Regions from separate parts of the Paenibacillus sp. JNUCC 35 genome, predicted to be linked through region 1. Evidence: predicted binding sites of a transcription regulator. Region 1 holds the regulator's gene; each other region holds the start of a gene.
What was found. The regulator Rex, encoded in region 1, represses fermentation and respiration genes when NADH is low (regulators of the CRP and FNR family bind a similar motif). The targets are predictions, from matches to a motif close to TTGTGAAATATTTCACAA.
Positions count from the first base shown of each region.

Region 2: the regulator Rex is predicted to act here: its motif matches at 3,894-3,911, upstream of AC2TF6_RS01550 (DUF1641 domain-containing protein).
Region 3: the regulator Rex is predicted to act here: its motif matches at 2,423-2,440, upstream of AC2TF6_RS21550 (cytochrome ubiquinol oxidase subunit I).

Region 1 is NZ_CM177771.1:4,079,648-4,085,224, forward strand. Features, by position in the region: gene AC2TF6_RS18215 (amidohydrolase) at 1-445, opposite strand, end outside; gene AC2TF6_RS18220 (DUF47 domain-containing protein) at 686-1,315, shown strand; gene AC2TF6_RS18225 (inorganic phosphate transporter) at 1,339-2,352, shown strand; gene AC2TF6_RS18230 (redox-sensing transcriptional repressor Rex) at 2,452-3,075, opposite strand; gene dinG (ATP-dependent DNA helicase DinG) at 3,062-5,577, opposite strand, start outside.
Region 2 is NZ_CM177771.1:317,374-322,950, reverse strand. Features, by position in the region: gene AC2TF6_RS01565 (hypothetical protein) at 326-457, opposite strand; gene AC2TF6_RS01560 (stalk domain-containing protein) at 774-1,910, shown strand; gene AC2TF6_RS01555 (NAD(P)/FAD-dependent oxidoreductase) at 2,117-3,298, opposite strand; gene AC2TF6_RS01550 (DUF1641 domain-containing protein) at 3,336-3,761, opposite strand; gene AC2TF6_RS01545 (hypothetical protein) at 4,238-4,393, opposite strand; gene AC2TF6_RS01540 (threonine/serine exporter family protein) at 4,463-4,888, opposite strand; gene AC2TF6_RS01535 (threonine/serine exporter family protein) at 4,904-5,577, opposite strand, start outside.
Region 3 is NZ_CM177771.1:4,765,901-4,771,477, reverse strand. Features, by position in the region: gene AC2TF6_RS21555 (cytochrome d ubiquinol oxidase subunit II) at 1-834, opposite strand, end outside; gene AC2TF6_RS21550 (cytochrome ubiquinol oxidase subunit I) at 831-2,186, opposite strand; gene AC2TF6_RS21545 (hypothetical protein) at 2,555-3,409, opposite strand; gene AC2TF6_RS21540 (sensor histidine kinase) at 3,438-4,964, opposite strand; gene AC2TF6_RS21535 (response regulator transcription factor) at 4,961-5,577, opposite strand, start outside.

The DNA.
Region 1 (5,577 bases):
TGACACCGCGGGTCAGGCGTGCACGCATACCCGAGTCGGATACGGCCTGGGCCACTTCATTCATATGGTCGTACATGTCGACAAATGTCGTCGTGCCGCCCTTGATCATTTCCAGGATGGCCAGAAGCGTTCCGTAACGCACGTCCTGCGCCGTGAATTTGCCTTCCATCGGCCACATTTTCTCCTCCAGCCATACCTGGAGGGCCAGATCGTCTCCGTAGCCGCGCAGCAAAGTCATCGCCGCATGGCCGTGCGTATTGACGAGTCCGGGCATGTAGAGCTTACGGTCCCCGCGAATGACTTCGTCATAAGTTTCCAGCGGATGCGGCGCATCCTTTCCTATATATGTAAGCTGATTTCCTTCCATAACCATACAGCCTTCGATTACGGGCGCGGCCGCGTCCCCTGTTACGAACAAACCGTTTATGATAATTGTTTTTTTCATCCGATAGCCCTCATTCCGTATAAAGTGCCGAAATCGGCAGTTATTCTTATCTTTTCAATGTACAACGTCACTTGTTTAAAATCAAGCCGAGCAAACAATTGAAAAAACGCTCAACCAGTGATTGCTTTCTGGGGAAATATTATGATATTTTTAAGTTTGTGAGTTTAAGCTACAAAATTCTACATACATTAAACTTAACTTCACGGAATCTTTACAATCGAATCACTAGGAGGAACCGTAATGGCATCGCTTTTTAGCAGTAAAAGAGGAGACGTCGATTTTTTAAACCTGCTCATACGGGCGGCAGAAAACACACTCCATGCATCCCAGATGTTCAGAAACGCGATGATGGGAGATAAAATTCCGGAAAACTTTTTCCAGATGATCAAAGACATCGAGAGCAAAGGCGATCAGATCACCCACGAAATCTTTAAAGAGCTGAACAAAGTCTTTATCACTCCGCTAGACCGTGAAGATATTATGGAGCTGGCTTCCAAGCTCGACGACGTACTGGACGGCATTGAAGCGACAGCAGCACGTTTTGACTATCTCAACATCAGCCAGACGGACAAGGTTATGCAGGAATTCTCCGCCGTGATCGTGTCCAGCTGCCAACATATGCTCGATGCCTTCAAGCTTCTTTCCAAAAAGAAGTACATGCAGATTCCTCAACATACGGTTGAAATCAATGCGCTTGAAAACGAAGCCGACCGCCTGATGCGCGAAGGCATCCGTGAAATTTTTATCACCAAACGCGATCCTTACGAAGATTTCAAGCTCAAAGAACTTTATGAACGTCTCGAACAGACCACCGATGCATGTGAAGACGTTGCCAACATCTTGGAAAGCGTCGTGCTGCGCTACTCGTAGGCCCAGCAGTTTAGGAGGATTTCATGACGACAACAGTTCTTATTACCTTGATTGCAATCGTATTTCTCGCCCTTGCCTTTGACTTTATTAACGGTTTCCATGATACGGCGAACGCGGTAGCGACTTCGATCTCTACGCGTGCGATGAGTCCGAAAGTGGCCATTATATCCGCCGCCTGTCTGAATTTCGTCGGTGCCCTGTATTCTTCGGAGGTAGCCAAGACGATCGGCAGCGGGATCGCGGACCCGTCCAAGATCAACCACGGCGAATTTATCGTTATCGCGGCTCTGCTTTCTGCCATTATCTGGAACCTGGCAACCTGGTATTATGCCATTCCTTCCTCTTCCTCCCATACGCTCATCGGATCCATTGTCGGAGCCGTGCTGGCCGGGGCGGGAGCCGACTTCGTCAAATGGGGCGGTCTCGGCAAGATCGTGCTGATTCTGGTGCTTTCGCCGATTGTCGCATTCGTGGCCGGTTACATCATCATGACGATCATCAAATACCTGGTCATCCTGACGGGCAACAAATCCCGCTCGAAGCTGAACCGCGTATTCAAGTTCTTCCAGATCCTGTCCGCCTGGCTGCTGTCCTTCTCCCACGGGGGTAACGATGCTCAGAAAGCGATGGGCATTATCGTATTCGGACTCGTCGCTGCCGGAGCCCAGACAACCATGGACGTGCCGTTGTGGGTGAAAATCGCCGCTGCGACCGCAATGGGTCTCGGTACTTCGATCGGGGGATGGAAAATCATTAAAACGATCTCCAAAAACTTGATCAAAATCGAGCCGATCAACGGGTTCGCCTCGGATTTGACATCTTCCATCGTCATTCAGACTTCTACGCATATGGGGATGCCGCTTTCGACCACTCACGTAATTTCCTCCGCGATCATCGGTTCGGGTTCCGTACTCCGGTTTCATGAGGTGAAATGGGGTACCGTAACACGCATGATCATCACTTGGATCATTACGATTCCGATCAGCATCATTCTGTCTTATGTGCTGTACACCGTGTTGTTTAAGTTCTTCGTCTAACATGTAAATCAAATAGCGAGTTCCATTAAAAAACCGCCATACGGCCTACACGGCCCATATAGCGGTTTTTCTGGTTTTCAAGACCAAAACCTCACTTGTTTATTCAGGAAGGTAATAGGCCAGGCTCTGGAGCTCTGCCGTAAAGTCCGCATGATGCACGCGGATTTCCTCGGGTACTTTCAGAATGGACGGGGCGAAGTTCAGAATCGCTTCGATACCCGCCTTTACGAATTGGTTGGCGACATTCTGCGCTTCCGGCGCCGGTACGGTTATGATGCCGATTCGAATGCTGGAATCCCGGATAACATCGGCCAGATGCTCCATGGGCAGAACGCTCATGTTATTGATGACCTGGCCGATCTTGTCCGGCGACGAATCGAAAATCGCCGTTATTTTCATCTGATCCCGCAAGTAGATGTTATAGTTGCACAGCGCCCGTCCCAGGTTACCGGCTCCCACGAGGGCAACCGGTATTTGGCGGTCAAGCTTCAGAATCTGCCGGATCTTCTCGATAAGATAGGTCACATCGTAGCCGATCCCCTTCTTTCCGAATTCACCGAAGTAAGCCAAGTCTTTGCGGATTTGGGCCGGGTTAAGATTCAGCTTCTGCCCCAGATCCTGGGACGAAACCGTTAATACGTTTTTCTTCGACAGTTCATTAAGAAAACGCAGATAGATCGGCAGCCGTTTGACGACCGCCTCGGATATTTTAAGTGACTTCAAGCGAGTTCTCTCCCATCCATTCCTGAATTCTCGGTACGATGCGCTCTACAGGCATATGCTCAATCTTCGGTCCCGGCAGGGAGTAGAGAAAATGCTTCCCGTACTGCGTCTCGATGACACGCGTATCGTAAATCAGCACAATCCCTTTGTCCGAAGCCCTGCGTACAAGCCGGCCGAAGCCCTGCTTGAATCGGATGACGGCCTGAGGCACCGACAGCTTCATGAACGGGTTCTGATTCCGTTTTTTCAGGTTTTCGCTCTTCGCTTCAACCAGCGGATGATTCGGCGGCTGGAAAGGCAGCCGTACGATTGCCAGACAAGTCAAGGCTTCCCCGGGAATGTCCACCCCTTCCCAGAATGAACTTGTGCCGAGCAGCACGCACGCTTTATGTTCTTGGAAGAGCCGGGTCAGCTTGCTGCGGTTGCCGGTGTCCACCCCTTGACCCAGCACATGGATGCCGTGCGGGCGGAGATTTTCCTTCAGAACCGCGTGGGCAAGCTTCAGCATCCGGTTCGAAGTGAACAGCACGAGCATCCTCCCTCGCGTAGCCACGGCCACTTCGGAGAGTGATTCCGTCAGCGCTTTGAGGAATTCCTCTTCGCCGCTGCGGCCCCGGATCATCGGAAAGTCCCGCGGTATGCAGACAAGAGCCTGCTGCCGGTACTGAAACGGTGACGGAAGTTGGACGGTTTTCAGCTTCGGATTCTCTTCTTCTTCGGCCGGCAGTTTCAACCCCAGCTGATCCGCCGAATACTGGAACGATTTATTGACCGACAGGGTGGCCGAAGTGAGAATAACGCTTTCTTTGTTGTCAAAGAAATGTTCGCGGATAAGCGGACTTACGTCCATCGGCACGGAGATCAGGTTGATCGAACGGCTTTTGTTGTACGTCCCCGCTTCTACCCAGTAAACGAAGTTATCGTCCGCCATCTTCATAAAGAAGCGAAGCGTCTCCTTCGCTGCCTGCAGTTCCTTCGCCACGCCGCCGAGATCGGTTACGAAGCTCTGAACGTCGTATTCTTCCTGGACTTCTTTCAAATCCTGCACGAGCGAATCTACGGATTTATACACATCCTGAACATGCTGTTCCAAAATCTCCTCAAGATCCGTGAAATCGCTCCAGTTCGGGGGGAGCGAATCTTTCTTCAGACGCATCACCAGGGAACCGGGGTCGATTTGGCCGGGTTCGGAATTCGTCTGGAGCAGCTCGTAAAACTTTTCACAGAGTAAATCCCAAGCTTCCTTGATGAGCAAGGTTTTCGGGAACAGGTTGTCGATTCCGTTCATCCAGGTAGCCGCCCGGTAATCGTCGTCATACCGTTGAAGCTTCGTGCGGAGCGCCGGCAGCTGCCCATTCCGGCTGTCCTTGAACAGCCAGAGAAGCTGATTCGTCAGCCCCAGGTAGTGAAGCTCCTTGCCCAGATGCTTGCTTGCCACTTCTTCGAAATGGTGGGCTTCGTCCAGAACGAGATGCTTATAAGCCGGCAGCACCCGGTTCTCGGCCTTCATATCGGTAAACAGCAGCGAGTGGTTCGTAATGACAACGTCCGAATTGTTGGCGTCATGGCGCGCACGGTGATAAAAGCATTTTTTGAACCACGGGCAGTGCCGGTTCTGACACGACTCCGCATCGCTGGAAACGGTATGCCAGAAAGCGGCCCCTTTGTTCCCGAAATGCAGCTCCTCCTCGTCGCCGGTCTGCGTCTGGCTCAGCCAGACGACCATCTGGGCGGCCGTAATGGCGTCCTCCTTGCCCGTTTCGAACTCCTGCATGGAAATGCGGTTCTCGAACTTGCGGAGGCACAAGTAGTGGCTGCGGCCTTTGAGAACCGACGCTTTGAAATTCACCGGAAAAATGTCGTGAAGCAGCGGAATATCCCGCTCCCGCAGCTGCTCCTGCAGATTGATCGTATGCGTGCTCACGACCACCTTCTCGTCATGTTTAATCCCGTAATACAGGGACGGGATCAAATAGCCGAGCGATTTGCCCGTGCCCGTGCCGGCTTCGATCATGAGGTGCCGGTCGTTCTGGAAGGCTTCCTCAATTTCATGAATCATGATTTCCTGGGCTTCGCGGCTTTCGAAATGCTCGAACTTCGCTTTCAGCGCTTCTTTGACCTGATCGTAAACGTCTTCAAAAGAATCGCTCAGTTCCAGCACATCGTTCTCGTCGCGTACGGGGTCTTCTTCCCCCCAGTCCTGCACGTTCAGCGCGAACTGGCGGTAATACTGGTGAATCGATTGGTCCAAAGGGGTTTGCTGTTCCTTGAACCGGGCGATTTCCGACATAAACCAGCCGAGGTCGCTCGTCTCGGCCGGCAGGATTTGAGCCAGCCGCTGAACCGTCAATAAAGGCAGGGACAGAAGCCTGTCCAGGCTCATCGTCCAGATCTCCGCCGTAACGTCCGCGTCGCTGTCGGCCTGATGGGGCCGCTCATGTTCGATGCCGAAGGCTGAAGCCACCATGCCGAGCTGGTAAGTCGGAAGAGAAGGAAACACAA
Region 2 (5,577 bases), 2.5 Mb from region 1:
TTTTTCAAAATCGACAATGGCGAGGAATATTATACATCTCGTTCAAGTCCATTCATGCCCACAACAGGGGTGATAGTTTATATGAACTACACACTCAACCAACTTCTCTCGTTCCAAAAATTATGCTATACTGTGTATAACACTGCGTTTAACGTAGTACTGAATTAGTGTATAAAGTTTCTTTTTGCTATCTATACTAAAAAGAGCCTTCACCGTTGGCGCGGTGAAAACTCTTTAGGACCCGAAAGGCTGTGGAACACCACGGCGCGCAAGCACAACTAAATGAAATGCAAGCGAAAACCACCGATGAGGTCTCCTAACCTACTTAGCGGTGGTTTTTTCGCTTGTTCCGGAATTTACGACGCGCCCAGCGGTAGAGCTTACGGATACCGAACACAAGGCTCAGTAACGTTACGGTCCAGCGCAGTACGTCATAAAACGCCACAAGTGCGACCATCGGCCTCACCCCCTTTCGGGAAGCTGCGCCGTGGTCTGAAAATATCCACCGTTATTCAAAGTCCATAAAACCGATTATAGCATGTCCTTCCCAGACTTCTCCATTAAACTTTTGTTTCCGAACGCTGAAACTTTCAGGAGAAAGACACCGGAAATAATCTAACGTCCGATCATCCCGGAACCCTTCGTCCGTGTCCTTAAAAAGTTAAAATCCGGTTACAGTTTGGCTCCAGATGGGTAATGTTACCTCTCTGTAACCCACCTTGATGCAAGGGGTGCCTATAATAAAACCGGACAACCTAGGAGGGATACTTATTATGAAAAAATCATTCAAGCTTCTGACACTCGGCCTGGCAGGCTCCTGTCTGCTGGCGGCCTCAGCCGGAACTTCTTACGCGGACAGCGCGGTACAGGCGCCTGCGGCCGCTTCTGTGTCCGCTGCGGCGGAACCCGTATCCGCACCAGCTTCAGTTAAAAATGGAGCTGTACAGGTGACAACCAAAGAAATAAAGGAAGAAGCCCCCGAACTGAGCGTCAATCTTCAGATTCCCGTTATACAGGGAATGAAAGATACGCAATATCAGGACGAGCTTAACGATATTATTTACCGTCATGCCATGAAAGATGTGGAGGCAGTGCGCAAACAGGCTCAAGGTGACTTGGCTGCCGCCAACGGTTCCGCAAGCGAGCTGGCAATGCCTTATTCGGTCGATTCGGTAGTTGAAGTAAGCGCATCGGGCGGTCAGGAAGATGCGAACCGTCTGTCGCTTCGAGTGGTAACCTCCGTTTATACGGGGGGCGCTCACGGAATGCCCCGTGTGGATACCTATAACGTCCTGAATGCGGAAGAAGCTCAGAAAATTGAGCTGAAAGATTTATTCGGGGAGAATTATAAAGCGATTATCGACAAGCAGATCCGTCAGGAAATCGCCAAGCATCCGGATGATTTCTTCGAGGACGCGTTCTCCGGCATTACCGACACGCAGTCCTTCCAGATCAAGGACGGTCAAGCGGTTATCGTGTTCTCGCCTTACGATATCGCCCCTTATGCGGCAGGCATCCAGGAGTTCTCCGTCCCCATCGCTCAGGGAGGAAATGCCTCCGCACCCTCACGTCTAGTAGTGGGCGGTGAAGTACTATCGGCGAAGCAGGGCTCTCTCTACACCACAGCGGCAGGTACCACCATGGTTCCCCTGCGCGTTACAGCCGAGAAGCTGGGCTTCCAGCTTAAATGGAACCAGGAGCAATGGGCCGCCGAGCTGTCCAAAGGCGCGGTATGGACAAGCGTTTACAAGGGAAAAGATGCGTACACCATCAACAAGATGGCTCCGTTCTCCCTTGGCGAAGCGGCCGTCATTAAAGAAGACGGCAACATGTATGTGCCCGCCGCCTTCTTCTCCAAGGCGCTGAAGGCCGACGTCACCGTAACCGGCGATCAGCTCGTGATTAAATAAAAACAGGCCTTCACAGCGGCCGGACTATCCCCCTTATGTAACCCGTTTAAAGAAGCGTCTCCGCTCTTTAAGCGGGCTTTTTTTGCGGAACCGGACAAGTCTTCTCCCCTCAAAAAAGCATGAAAAAAAGCCCCGCCACTCCCCCTAAGGAGAATGCCGGGACTTATGTTCAGACCGGTTGATTCCGGAAAGATTCCGGACCGCTCTTAGTAAGCCAGTGCAAACAGGCCATGAATGTGAGACAGGTAACGGATGTTACTTGCTTCCTTCATGAGCGATGCAGGCAGGCCTTTCAGGCGGGTTTGGTTGCCGCCGATCGAACCGATTCCGTCTTTGCGGCCCAGACTTCCGAGTGTACCGGAGAATACAGGCGTGAAGACGTCCATCGGTGCGCCTTTCTGTGCTGCGAAGAGGTTGTAACCGACCACTTCGCCCATCTGCCAAGCCAGTTGTGCGGTTGGCGGATAAGGACGCTCGGCACCGGCCGGGAAGACCACGGCGCAGTCGCCTGCAAGGAATACGTCCGGGTGGGACGTGGACTGCATGAACTCGTTGACCGTCGCGCGGCCGCGGTTCACTTCGATGCCGGAGTTAGCGACAACCGGAGTGCCTTGTACGCCGCCTGTCCAGACGAGCGTGCTGGTTTCGATTGTGCTTCCGTCTTTCAGGGAAACGACGGATTCCTGCATTTCGGTGATCGCAACGCCCGTCAGGAACGTTACGCCGCGCTTCTGCAGGCTTGTCGTAGCGCGCTCGATCAGTTCCGGATGGAAGCCCATCAGGATGGAAGGAGCCGCCTCTACGCAGTACAGGGAGACGTCGTTGAAATCGACGCCTTTGCTGCGGCACAGGCCAGGCAGCATGTCGGCGAGTTCGCCCACAAGCTCGATACCGGTCAGACCGCCGCCTCCGACTACGAATGTCGCGTCCGCTTTGTTCTTGGTCTGGCTGTAAGCTTCGATGCGTGCTTCCACGTGCTCGCGGATGCGGTTGGCGTCGTTAACGGATTTCAGCGTGAAGCTGTGTTCCTGGAGGCCAGGAATGCCGAAGAACGCCGTTTCGCTGCCCAGGGCAACGACGAGCTTATCGTAATCGAACGATTTGCCGTTCGACAGGATGACGCGCTTGCTGTCCGCGGAAATCGTTTCGACCGTGCCGATTTCCAGGTTGATGTCTTTGCCGCGCAGGAGCTTTTCCAGAGGCAGGGCAACTGCTTTCTCGTGCAGATTACCTACAGCCAGGCGGTGCAGCTCGGTAATGATTTGATGCGTAGGAAAACGGTTAACAACCGTAATCGTAGCTTCTTCCGCAGTCAAGTGTTGACGGGCTGTCAGTGCGCTGAGCAAGCCGCCGTAACCGCCACCTAAGATCAAAATATGCTTGGACATACTCATCCTCCATTCTTGTTTCAGCTTACCTTATGATTTAACGCTGTTGCTGCCGTTCGGCTTGAACATCCAAGAATGCCTGTACGAAACGGAATGTCTTTTGTACTTGCGGGTCTTTCAGCATTTTGAGAAGTCCGAACAGACCGATCGAGGAATGTTCCGCTTGAGCGCGATCGTTTGCTTCGATTGCAGCGGCAGCTACGCCTTTGGCTTTCTCGGTGATCGGCTTAACAAACTCGTTCATACCGCCTTTGAGGTCGTCGATCAGAACTTGGTCGCTCGCAACGCTTTGAGCCAAATCGTAAGCTTTGGTAAGAATCGTAACCATTTCCGCCAATTTCGGCAGATTCTCCACGAGAACGGTTAAAGACTCCTGAACCTCTGGCTTCATCAACTGATCAAGGACATCCTGCGTTTCCCTTTTTTCGGTAGTGCTTGGGGTTTGATTGGATGTTTCTGACATAAGCTAACGTCCTCCTTTGCTTTGAAATAGAAGCCCGTTTATTTTTCGATCCCTGCCTAGCCATCGAGACGTCTTCTGTCTTCGCATAAGTTTCCCTATTCGTGATAAATGAACCCACGCGGCCTGATAAGATTGTAACATTTTTCACATAAAAGGAAGAAGGTTTTTCTTGGCTGCGAGTCCATTACTTGCAAGATCGGGAAAAATGTCGAACAGGTCGAAACGGAACCCTATGTACTCCTATTATACCTCCGTCTTGATGACAAGAGAAAAACAATTTTTTACACATGTGAATAATTTGTGACAAAAATCACTTCTTTCTGCGCCCCCGCTCCTTAAGCAGGTATACATGCTTGTTTATTCCAATAATCCCTCGAATTTTATTGCCAGAAGGGACAGGTCTTCAAGAAAGAATTTCATCAAAACCGGCCTCCGCCGGGCCTCGAGAGGGTGATGGGCAAAAGCTGCGGGCAGGCTCAATACCGTATGCCGCCGCCCCTTAATCCTTTGACGTCCTTCTCCTCGTCCGCAAACAAGGTTTGGACCACCGCGTTCCCGAATCCGAACAAAATTTGCGGGTTTTTGGCTTCGAGCCGGGCCTTCAGATGAAAAAACCACCCGCGTGAACTCAACGGATGGTCTCGGTTGCGGCAGCAAAAGGCGGCAATCCTTCATTTTCTTGCCTCATTTTCTTGCCCGAGCTAGGCCTTCGGCCTTTTAAAAAGCTGGTTCATCACCTCGGAAAAAATAAGACCGGCGGCAATCGAACCGGAAATCATAAACGCTTTGGCGGCGAGCTGAACGGCAAGACTATAATCGTTTTCCACGAAAGAACGCATCGCATCATAGGCCATGCCTCCCGGAACGAGAGGAATGATCCCCGCCACACTGAAAACGATAATGGGGGTCTTGTAGAGACGGGCGAAAACCCGGGATATCACCGTCACGAAGAACGCCGCGGCCAAGGTGGCCACAATGGCGTTGGTATCGCTCCGCACAAGAGTGACGTATACGAGCCAGCCCATCATCCCGACGAAACCGCACTGGATCAAGGTATTCCGGGGAACGTTAAAAATAATGCCGAAGGCGGCGGAGGCGATATAACTCGTCACGAGTTGTGCAATCATTGAAGGATTCCTCCGTTAATAAAATGAAAAGACGACCGCGATACCGGCTCCGATCGCAAACGCCGTCAAGAAAGCTTCCGCGCCCTTGGACAAGCCGGACACGAGATGGCCCGCCATCAAATCCCTCACGGCGTTCGTGATCAGCAGGCCCGGAACAAGCGGCATAACGGAGCCGATGATGATTTTGTCCAGCTCCTGTCCGAGCCCGGTCCATATAAACAGAGAGGCCAGCATGCCGATAATAAAGGAAGCCAGAAACTCGGCTACGAACTTGATCTGCACATACTGGTGGAAAATAAGGAACCCGATAAAACCCAGACCGCCTGTGACGACGGCCGGAAGAAAATCGGGCCACCCGCCGTTGAACATGATCGTAAAACAGCCGCTGGACACGGCCGCCGCCGCAATCTGGATAGCCACGGGGTAGGCCAGATTGGCCTTATCCACCTTGAGAAGCAGCCGGTGCGCTTCCTGAAGGTCAAGCTGTCCGTCGCTTATTTTGCGGGAGAGCCCGTTGACCAGCGTCACCTTGTGCAAATCGGTTGACCGCGTGGAGATCCGGACCAGCTTGGTCGGATCGCTGCCGTCCACGGAGAAGATAATGCCCGTCGGGGTCACGAAGCTGTGGGTATGATGAAGGCCGTAAGAGGCCGCGATGCGGGTCATCGTATCTTCCACCCGATACGTTT
Region 3 (5,577 bases), 690 kb from region 1:
GGCCCCGTACCCGAAAAAGGCAAAGGCGAACTGGAGCAGGACAAAGGTGAAGCCGAGGCCCAAATGTCTTTTTTTCCAGACGGCGTAGACAGCAATCAGGAAGCAGAGGAACGAGACGACGAACATCCAGGCGAGATCGAGCATTTTTGTGAAATGTTCGGGGTTATGCCGGGAGATCGCGAAAAAGACGAGTACGCTGGCCAGAATGGTCGGAACGCTCCAGAAAAGCGCATACCCGCGTACGATTTCAAAAGCGGCCTTGTCCTTCGCCTTGTGCGCATAGTAGGCCAGGAACATGGCGGAGATGTACAGCACGCTGACGATAGCGAGCAGCACGACCGACCAGGTATAGACGCTGCCCAGGAGAGCGCTCCAGTCCAGCGTGATTTGGCCGGCGGTTTCCACGATCAGGCCGCCTTCCGAAATGGCCAGCACGGTCGATAAAGCGGCGGGGATCAGCAGCCCGGTAGCTCCGTAGATCAGCATGTACCACTGGTTGTCTTTGGACCCGTACGTGCTGAACGCGTAGTAGGAACCCCGCAGAGCGAGAAGAATGAGCGCCAGGGACCCCGGGACGAGCAGTGCCGTGCCGTAATAGCGGGCGGTTTCCGGAAAGAATCCGACCAGGCCGATGTAGAAGAAGACAAGAAACACATTGGTGACTTCCCAGACGGGAGAAAGATAGCGCTCGATGATGCGGTGCGTGATATTTTTGCTGCCCGTAACGACGGAATAGTAGCTGAAAAAACCGGCTCCGAAGTCAATGGAAGCCACGATCAGGTAGCCGAACAGAAACACCCACAGCACGGTAATGCCGAGCAGTTCCAGATTCATTCGAGGGGCCCCCTTTTCTCGAAAACGCCGAATGCGATCAATTCATCCGCAACGTCGTTGTTTTTGAACAGCTTGGACAGCACTTTTATCGCGGTCAGCCCCAGGACGAGATACAGCAGACAGAACAGGAGCAGCATCATGTCCACATGGGCCGACGTCGTGGCGGCTTCGGCCACTTTCATGTAGCCGCGGAGAATCCACGGCTGCCGGCCTACCTCGGCATAGAACCAGCCGAGCCAGATGCCGAGCATGGAAAGCGGTCCGCAGGCGACGATCACCCGGAGCAGCCAGCGCGGAGCCGGCTTCGAGGCGCGTTTGCTGCGGCTGAGCCACAGATAGAGGGCCGCGATCACGATGGTGAACATCCCGATGGTGACCATGCCGTCGAAGAAGTAGTGCACATAGAGCGGAGGCTCCAGCTCATCGGGAATCTGATCCAGCCCTTTGACTTCAAAGCCGGGATTGCTGCCGGCGAGGATGCTCAGGGCGTACGGGATTTTCAGCCCGTATTTGATTTCTTTGTCCTCTGTCAAAATTCCGCCGAACACCAGCGGAGCTTTGGTCTGCGTCTCGAAATGCCATTCGGCCGCAGCCAGCTTCTCGGGCTGATAAGCCGCGAGGAACTTGCCCGAGAGGTCGCCGATCGCTGCCGTTGCCAGCGCGAACACAAGGCCTGCGGATAGCGTAAGCTTGAGCGCCTTCTTGGCGTAAAGCCGGTCTCCTTTGCGGCGCAGCAGCGAGAAGGCCGCTATGGCCGCGAGAATGAACGCGCACGTCATGTAAGCCGAAGCGAGGACGTGGGAAACTTTCGTAGGCGTCGCCGGGTTGAACATGGCCGCAATCGGGTCCACGTTCGTGATTTTGCCGTTTTCAAGCGTAAAGCCCTGCGGCGTGTTCATAAACGCGTTCACGGTCGTAATGAAAAAGGCCGAGGCGGAAGACCCGATGGCGACCGGGATGAGCAGCATCAGATGCCGCTTCGGTTTGAACCGGTCCCAGGTATACAAATAAATGCCGAGGAAAATCGCTTCGACGAAGAACGCGAACGTCTCCATAAACAGCGGCAGCGCGATGGCCTGCCCGGCGATTTCCATAAAGCTCGGCCACAGCAGGCTCAGCTGTAGACCGATAGCCGTTCCGGTCACGACGCCGATGGCGACGGTGATGACGAAGCCGCGCGCCCAGCGGCGGGCCAGCAGTGTGTAGTACCGGTCGTTCTTGCGGATGCCCGTCCATTCGGCCAGAGCGATCATCACCGGAACGCCGACACCGATAGTGGCGAAAATAATGTGGAACGCGAGCGTGACTTCGGTGAGTATGCGGCTGTACAGTACAGGATCATAATGAAACATGGTGCACCAACTCCCCCTGGAATGTTCTTGTTTCGGGTACATGCAGGCTCAGGCAAATAATCTGCGCAGAAAGGAAAGCAGCATAACGGCGGCCACGACGAACATGAGAATCATCAGCCGTTTCTCCTGACGTTTAAACGGTTTCATGCTTTCACCGCCCCGGGAAAATGATTGTAAAACGACGAGATCTTGGATTACTCAAACCAAATCCTTCTATTGTTATCTTACACACTTAGCTGTGATTATTTTCACAATATCTGTGAGTAAACAGTGAAGAATGGTTGACAAAATATTGACGGATGACGAAAAGAAGAAACACCGTCCGGAAGCACGGGAAACGTGCGTCTGAACGGTGCTTCTTTTTGCAGCTATTCCTGCTCTTTCTGGATTTTAGCGGGATTGTTGATTTTGTAAGGCACGGGGTAGCGCGTCAGCTTCTTGGCCACGATCTTGGCTTCGAACGTGATCGTATCGCCGACTTCGAGCTCCAGCTTTTTCAGTGTCGCGCTGTGGCTGGACCAGGCGGTGCCGATATCCGTTTCCGGCTCCACAATGGTCACATTTTCGTAAATGATGACCTCATCGTCGTTATCGGAAAAGTGATTGGGAACCGTCGTGAAATCCTGTACCTTAGCGGTCATCTTCACTTTTCCTTCCGGAAGCTGAAGCTTGGGCGCTTTTTCTTTCTTGGCCTTCGCCTTAGGCGCATCGATGGCTTCGGATGCGGCGTCGGGCTTGTCCCGATCGGCGGAAACGGCGGCTTGCCCAGGCTCTGCCTCCGTCTGTGACGTCAGCGCCGGCTCTGCGGCAGCCTGCTTCTGCGGGATGGCGGCTGACGTAGTCTCAGCGGCCGCATCTGCCGGAACTTCACCTGCAGGCTCCGCATTCCCGGCAGCATCGTTTCCTTCCGAAGCATCGGCTTCGGTGTCGTTTTCGCTGGAGGACCACTGCCTCTGCCCGTAGTTCGCCGCCTGCATTTCCTTCAAATAGGAAGGATGGATGCTGTGCTGCTGCTCGTTGTCAAATTCGATGACAGCCGTCATTCTGTCGGTGTACCCGACGATGGTGCAGGGAACGTTCAAGCCGTTTCCCTTATAAAAAAAGGCTTTGGTTTTGGTTGCCTTACCGGACAGCAGGCCCCATTCCTTGCATTGTTCAATCTGTTCCGCCTCGTCTTCGAAGGCGTGGTAGATACCGGGCTGAATCGTAAACGCGTATACCATCGCTTCTCCGCCTTTCTGTTTATCCCGTTTATTTTAACACTTTTCCGCCGTTATTTTCACCGGTTTCAGGGAAGGTGAGCACGAACGTCGAACCGGCGCCTTCCCGGCTCCGGACGGAGATCGTACCGCCGTGGGCTTCGACGATCGACTTCGTGATCGACAGCCCGAGTCCGGCTCCGCCATGTTTGCGGGTTCTGGAGGAATCGCTGCGGTAAAAGCGCTCGAACACATGTGCCGCGTGTTCTTCGGGGATGCCCGGACCGTTATCTTTGACCTTCAGAGCGATTCCGTCCCTGTCCGCGGATAAAATGACCGTGATGACGCCGGTTTCCGGGTCGGTATGCTGGACCGCGTTATGAAACAGATTCAGGATCACCTGTTTCATTTTGTCCGGGTCGAAGGTTCCGCGTACGCCTGCGGTCAGGTCGATATGAACCATGCGGGTACCCGCCAGCATCCGGAGATGGGGCTCCATCTCCAGAAGAAGCCGGTCCAGCCGCGTGTCCGTCAGCTGAAGCTGGGGAGCGCGGTCGAGCTTGGCCAGCGTAAGCAGGTCCTCGACCAGCTTCTTGATGCGGGTCGATTCGCCGTGCATGCTCGTCAAAGCGGCATAGAGCTGCTTCGGATTGTCCGCCGCCCCGCGGAGCAGCACTTCGAGAAAGCCGTGGATCGAAGTCAGCGGCGTGCGCAGCTCGTGGGAGGCGTCGGCGATGAAGCGCCGCATCTGTTCTTTCGCATCGCGTTCCGCGATGAAAGAAGTCTCCAGGCGCTGGAGCATGCCGTTGAACGATTTCGCGAGGGAGTCGATCTCCAGTTGGCCCTGCGTCTCGGGAAATCGTTCGTTCAGGTTGCCGGCGTCGGTCTGTTCGACGGCCTCGACCATTTTGTTCAGCGGCTGGAGCGTACGTCGGAGCACGGGAATATTCAGCGCGAGGCCGCCCGCCAGGGCAAGCACGATGAGTGCCCCGTAAATCCAAAGCTGCTGGAGCACGACGGCCTGGAGTTGGGCCGTGCCCGTCCCCATCTGGATAATACCGCCGAAGCTGCCCGACCGTTCCGCCGGCCGGAAGACGACGAGCTGCTCGGTTCCCGCGGCATCCTGCACGATTTTATAGGAAACGGGCCGCCGGGGAGCCATCTCTTCTCGGACGGCGGTGTATTCCTCGGCCGGGAGCTGCGGGGAGATCATCCCGCTTTCTTTCGTCAAATCCGTGAAGGTTCCGTCGGGAGCGATATACGCAAGAGACGTATCCGGAAGGAACAGCACCGGACCTCGCGGGCGCTCCGATCCCGGCTGGACCTCTTCGTTTTTGCCGCGTCTTTCCGGAAGGAGGGACGAGTGGTCCAGCAGGTCGCGGGGCAGTCCGTTCAGCTGAATGAACATCGTTTCGGCCCGGTTGCGGTACAGGAAATTTTTCATCCATATAGATTGAAGAGCGCCGACCAGGACAAGAAGCGCGGCCAAAATATAGAGCGACCGCGACAACAGCTGGAACTGAAGGGAGCGGGGGGCCAGCAGGCGCGCGGCGCGGGTCAGAGGCCGGCCTTGTTTCATGACCAGTCGAGCCGGTATCCGGCTCCCCGGAGCGTACGGATCAACCGGTGCTCCTTGTCTCCCAGCTTGTCCCTCAGAGAGCGGATATACACTTCCACGATGTTTTCTTCCCCGCCGAAGTCATACCCCCACACCTTGTCCAAAATCTTCGTCTTGCTGAGCACGATGCCGTGGTTAACGATGAGAAACTTCAAAAGCTCGTATTCCGTCGGCGAAAGCTCCAACGATCTCTCTCCGAAAATAATTTCCTTCCTCGGGTCGTCGATCCGGAAAGGGCCGATGGCGATTTCCCGGAAAACGCCGGGAAACTGGTTACGCAGCCTGGCCTCGATCCGGGCCAGAAGCTCCTCGAAGCTGAACGGCTTCACGAGGTAATCGTCTGCGCCTATGGTCAGTCCCTTGACGCGGTCCTCGACCTCGTCCTTGGCGGTCAGCATGATGACGGCGATATTGCTGCCGTTCTTCTTCAGCAGACGGCACACTTCGAAGCCGTCCATGCCGGGCATCATGACGTCCAGAACCACGACATGCGGCTGAAATTCCCGGACCAGGTTAATGGCGCTCATGCCGTCCGGGGCCGTTTTAATTTCAAAGCCTTCATTGACAAGGCCGA